2 linked regions of the Prochlorococcus marinus XMU1402 genome follow. The protein of the gene in region 1 interacts with the protein of each later gene in a pairwise test. Links are inferred from orthologs where the notes say so. Each region holds a gene or a part of one and is shown on either strand. Other genes may lie near its edges.

Region 1 (3,047 bases):
TTTGTACTTGGTTGCATAATTTTGAAATTTTATGAAGGCCTGCTTGTAATCAAATAAGGTTTATTTAAATTTAATTATCAAGTTGAATATAATCCCTATTATAAGGATTTCAGGATAAAAGATAGTTGTTTTTTCATGTCAGTTGTTAATGGTGACAAAGGACTTCTTGGATTACCTACATTCCATCCCGATAGCTCCAAAGCAGCCTTAATTGGGATTGGATTAGTAGTCATAAAGAGTGCTTTAAAAAGAGGCTGAAGTTTTTCATGAATGGCAAGCGCATTGGAAACTTCTCCACTTTGAAAAGAATGAATCATCTCTTTCAATTGCAATCCAACTAAATGACTTGCAACACTTACTACTCCTACAGCACCTACAGATAACATTGGAAGCAACAATGAATCGTCGCCACTATATACAGAGAGTTCGGAGCCACAAATAGCTCTTAGTTCTGTTACTTCTTCTATTCTACCGCTTGCAGCTTTAATACTGAAGATATTTGAGAAATCCATAAGTTTCTTCACAGTATCTGGTAATAAATTGCACCCTGTCCTTCCAGGTATGTTGTAAAGCATTAGAGGCAAATCCTTGGCAGAATTAGCAATAGAACTGAAATGTCTATAAAGACCTTCTTGAGGTGGTTTATTGTAATAAGGAACAACAACCAATGCACCGTCGGCTCCAGAGTCGTATGCTTTTCTTGTAGCTTCCACAGCCTCACTTGTGCAATTACTACCAGTTCCAACTATTACTTTACAGCTTGAATCCAAAGATCCTTTTACTGCAATAAATAAATCATGCTGTTCCGCCCATGAAAGAGTCGGAGATTCTCCAGTAGTTCCGCATAGTACAATTCCATCGGAACCATTCTCAAAAAGATAATTTGAGAGTTTTATAGCTAGTTCAAAATCTACATCTCCATTTTCAGTAAATGGAGTAACCATTGCAGTCAATATTCTTCCAAATAGTGGATTATTACACTCAGTTTTGTCTGTAATCATTTTTTTGGAATTAATAACTCAGCTATTTGAACAGCATTAAGTGCTGCTCCTTTCCTTATTTGATCTCCACATAACCATAATTCTAGTCCATTAGGATGACTTATATCAGTTCTTAGCCTGCCAACAGCAATATTATCCCTTCCCATCACGTCGTTTGGCATAGGAAATCTATTATTTTTATAATCCTCAATTATTTCAATTCCAGGAGATTTTTTTAATTCTTCAAGAGCATCTTTAGGCTCAACTACCCCAGCAAATTCAATATTGATTGATTCAGAATGTGCTCTAAGTACTGGGACTCGAACACATGTAGCAGAGAGCTTTAAATCAGCAATATTTAATATTTTTCTGGTCTCATTAACCATTTTCATCTCTTCTTCGCAGTAATTATTTTCAAGCATGGGAGAATTATGTAAGAACAAATTAAAAGCAAGAGAGTATGGCAAAACTTCACTTTTTTGAGGATTACCATGAAGAAATTGTTCAGTTAAAATTTTTAGTTCCTCCATCGCTAATTGCCCTGCACCACTTACAGATTGATATGTTGAGACTACAACTCTTTGAATAGTCGAAAGTTTATTTAACGGAGCTAAAACTAATGACAATAAAATAGTAGTGCAGTTTGGATTTGCTATTACCCCATCATGATTGAGTACTTCACTAGCATTTACTTCAGGAACTACAAGAGGTACATTCTTATCTAATCTAAAAGCACTTGAATTATCTATCATTAGAGCATTTTGTTCCATAATTGTAGACAACCATTTTTTTGAAATATTTCCACCAGCTGAAGCTAAAACTAAATCAAGATTTAAAAATTCTTCCTTAGTGGTTTTTTTTGTGACTAATTCTTCACCTTTCCAAATAATCTTTTTCCCTTCTGACCTCTCTGATGAAAGCAAAACCAGTTCTGATATTGGGAAATTACGTTGTTCAAGAATTCTGAGTAATTCAGATCCCACAGCACCTGAAGATCCTAAAACAGCAACTTTTAATGGCCTACTAGGCAAAAACGGAGATTGTCTCACACTTTAAAAATGATTTTTATTAATAGATTGACTATTTTTTTTACTTTATCAAAAAATTTACTTTCAAGGAAATCACATAATGTGAAATAATTAAGTTACGTCTTTATAGCAATAATTACACAAAAACATGGCTAAAGAAGAATTAATAGTCAAAACAACTCCTCTGCCTCAAAGTAGAATTTCATTTGAATTAGAAATACCATCGGAGACATGCAAAACCTTTATTAATGAGACAATCAGCACTATTAGTCGTTCGGCTAAAATTCCAGGATTTAGACTTGGTAAGATTCCTAAACAAGTTCTAATCCAAAGAATTGGAATAACACAATTACATGCATCTGCTCTAGAAAAAATAATTGATAAATCATGGCAAGAAGCATTAAAAATTAAATCTATTGAGCCTCTTAGTGAACCAGAATTGGTAGATGGCTTTGAATCTTTACTTGCAAAATTTAGTCCTGAAAAATCACTTAAGGTTACTCTTCAAACTGACATTGCCCCCGAAATAAAACTAAAAAAATCCAAAGGACTTAGTGTTGAAATCTCAAAAACTAAGTTTGATCCTAAGTCAGTAGATGAAGCTCTAGAAAAATCTAGAAATCAGTTTGCAAATATTATCCCAGTAAGCAATAGAGCAGCGAAATTGGGTGATATTGCTGTAGTTAGTTTCAAAGGAAAATATAAAGATTCTGGTAAAGAGATTGATGGTGGAACAAGTGAATCAATGGATCTTGAATTAGAAAAGAATAAAATGATTCCCGGTTTCGTTGAGGGAATCGTAAAGATGAAAATTGGTGATACTAAAACCCTAAACCTTAAATTTCCTGAAGATTATTCTCATGAGGATTCAAGAGGCAAACAAGCTATATTTGAAGTTAAACTTAAAGATCTCAAGGAAAAAGAATTACCTGAACTTAATGATGATTTTGCAAAACAGTCTGGTAACAAAGAATCATTAAAAGAATTAAGGAAAGATATTGAAAAGCAATTAAAAGATAATTTTGAAAAAACTCAAAAA
Region 2 (2,937 bases), on another replicon or contig:
ACAAATACAAGATCTTTATATTGTTCCAGTATGAAATTATTTTCTTTTTTTGCTAAACAAAATAAATTTTTTAGAGACCCTGAAAAAAATGTTATTCCAGAGACCCATTGCGGTGCTCCATATTCAAAGAAATTTCTTTCTACTCTTTTCTTAATAAAAATGCCATCAATTTTACTCACATCTAAAAATAATAAGTTCCACCATCCAGAACTATCTTCAGAACATACTAAAAGTGTCTCACTTATCCAATAAGGTTGAAAAAAAGAAACGTTTTTTTTGAAATTGATCAACTTATTTGAGAACTTTTTTATTTTTTGTATCTCTCCATCTAAGTCAATTTGAGCAAAAAAAAGATCATTTTTTTCCCAGGGCATATTTGGAGAATCCCACTCGATCCAAGAAAGTAAGCTAGCAGAAGTATTAGAAGATAAATCTCCTGCAAAATTTTTAAATTTTTTTATTCGATGAATATCTTGTTTAGTTTTTTGTAAGTTTAAAGAAAATAAATAATCTCTATTATTGATTTCACAAATACCATATAAAAAAAAATTTTCAGAAATGACAAATGAAGAATCGAAATTTCCCTCAATTGATTTAGATAGTTGTCTAGGTTCTTGAACTGAATCAAGATATTGATTGGAACTTCTATCATTTAATGAAACTTCTTTAAAAATTTGAAACCATATTGCCTTGGTTATTTGATCTATCCATATCAAATAAAAATTATTTTTAAAATTTATACATTTATAAGACTTCCCTCCATATCCATGAAAGTTATTTTTAATATTAAATTTTTTACTAGTTAATTTCTGGGGAAACGCCTCTTTGTCATTAAATGGTCTTGCAAAAATGGCATTTTCATTTTGACTTTCACAAACAACATCAATCCAAAAAATGGTGTCCCTTATAATACTTAATTCCTTAAAAGCTTCTTTTTTAGATACAGTTTTCCTAACTTTTAGCTTATCGTCATTACTCATTTAAAAAAATATAAAGAAAGTAAATTAAAGTGCTAATATTTTTATAGCTAAACTCATAACTAAAAACTTTTTCTAACGTGGCAAACCATTTTTCACAACTTGCAAAAAAGTCAATAACAAATGGAAACTCAGAAAAAATTGCAAAAGAGCAAAAAGGTAATCCATCTTTAGAAATTTATAAACTTGGTGATGAAGTATTAAGACAAAACTCCAAAAGAATTACTAAAGTTGACGAATCGATTAGAAAACTTGCTAGAGAAATGCTTCAAAGCATGTATGCAGCTAAAGGAATTGGACTTGCTGCACCTCAAATTGGCATCAACAAAGAGCTTCTTGTCATAGATGTAAATTTTGAAGATTCAGCAGCTGAACCTTTAATATTAATCAATCCAGAAATTACAGACTTTGGAACAACCCTTAATTCATACGAAGAAGGCTGCTTAAGTATACCTGGTGTCTATTTAAATGTAGTGAGACCATCAACTATAAAATTAAAATTTAGAGATGAAATGGGTAGACCACGAAAAATGAAAGCAGATGGACTTCTGGCGAGGTGTATTCAACACGAAATGGATCACTTAAATGGAATATTATTTGTAGATAGAGTTACCTCAAAAGATGATTTGAATAAAGAACTTTTAAAAGAAGGGTTTAACGAAAAAGACGTTATCTCAATTAATTAATTTAATGACTGAAACAACAATATTTCAAAAAATCATTAATGAAGAAATACCCTGCGATAAGCTTTACGAAGATAAGTTGTGTATTGCATTTAATGATATCCAGGCGCAAGCTCCAGTACATTTTTTAGTGATTCCTAAAAAGCCAATAATCAGTTTATTAGAGTGTATTGAAGAAGATGCAAATTTATTAGGGCATCTACTTTTTGTTGGTAGTAAAATAGCTAAATCAAAAAATTTAACTAATTGGAGAACAGTAATTAATACTGGAGCAGAATCGGGACAAACGGTTTTTCATTTACATATTCATTTTTTATCTGGAAGAAAAATGAATTGGCCCCCAGGATAAAACTCTCGAAAGAAATATTTATGGGTTATAAATAAGTAAAAAGTAAAAATGAATACCCCAAATTCTTTAAATACAGATTCTAAAAACTTATTAAATTTAATCTCAAAAAATTGGGACGAGCTAGATGATTCTCTCAAAACTAAGCTAATAAGAATTTGGAGTGTTTTAACTTATAAATGGCAATTACAAATTTTATTTAATTTACCTTTTTTACTATGGTGGGGATTAGATAAATTCCTTCCAAAAGTTCATGAATTTGATGCAACAATCTTGAATTACTTGAATTTACCTGACTGGGCACTTTCACTTATTGGCTTTGGTCAATAGACTTTTAAAAGTTATAATTTAACTTATAAAACTTTTGAGTAATGAATACAGCAGTTAATAATAAATCCAAATTTATATTGCAATTACAAAAATTAAGGAGATTATCTCAACCTTTTTTCTTGCCAATTGAGCAAAATAATGGAATACAATTCATTTGGCTCTTAATCTCGCTTTTATTCTGCGTTGGAGGAATAGTCCTTGTATTACTAACAGGCTTAATTAATTTATTAGAAAATTTTCAACCAGAATTATTAGAAAAATATTTTGAAGGTGTTGTTAGCACTCTTAATACAATTTGGGCTGGAAAATGGGGATTAATCTTCTCTGCATTATTCGTAATAGGTTCTTCAAGTTTCTTTAGTTTTAGACATCAACTAAAAGCAAAAAGATGGATTCATTGGATTTTATTAGGAATAATTGTATTAATGCTACTAGCAATTAATGGTATAAATGCCGGGATTGGTTTTATAGCAAGAGATTTAACTAATGCACTAGTTCAAAGAGAACAAGATGGTTTCTACAGAATTTTAGCAATATACGCATCTTGCTTTATTTTTGCACTACCAATAAGAGCTTTACAAATTTTCTTTACATTAAAATT

The links. The genes of interacting proteins can lie anywhere in the genome.
Region 2: the proteins of HA141_RS09305 (region 1) and def interact in binary tests that used the Escherichia coli proteins (3 or more experiments, as listed by UniProt). The link is inferred for Prochlorococcus marinus XMU1402 from one-to-one orthologs.

What each region holds. Positions count from the first base shown.
Region 1 is NZ_JAAORD010000002.1:562,197-565,243, forward strand. Bases 14-2,981 are described here. They hold HA141_RS09305 (aspartate-semialdehyde dehydrogenase), read right to left. Parts: upstream 2,030-2,981; coding sequence 998-2,029; downstream 14-997. Other genes in these bases: HA141_RS09295 (ribonuclease J), read right to left, coding at 14-17; dapA (4-hydroxy-tetrahydrodipicolinate synthase), read right to left, coding at 99-1,001; tig (trigger factor), read left to right, coding at 2,157-2,981. Also shown: more of HA141_RS09295, read right to left, coding at 1-13; more of tig, read left to right, coding at 2,982-3,047.
Region 2 is NZ_JAAORD010000001.1:73,169-76,105, reverse strand. What follows is about bases 3-2,860. They hold def (peptide deformylase), read left to right. Parts: upstream 3-1,057; coding sequence 1,058-1,663; downstream 1,664-2,860. Other genes in these bases: HA141_RS00365 (ABC transporter ATP-binding protein/permease), read left to right, coding at 2,378-2,860; HA141_RS00370 (hypothetical protein), read left to right, coding at 2,058-2,336; HA141_RS00375 (histidine triad nucleotide-binding protein), read left to right, coding at 1,668-2,009; HA141_RS00385 (alpha/beta hydrolase family protein), read right to left, coding at 3-980. In the rest of the region: more of HA141_RS00385, read right to left, coding at 1-2; more of HA141_RS00365, read left to right, coding at 2,861-2,937. UniProt on the Escherichia coli protein: Removes the formyl group from the N-terminal Met of newly synthesized proteins. Requires at least a dipeptide for an efficient rate of reaction. N-terminal L-methionine is a prerequisite for activity but the enzyme has broad specificity at other positions.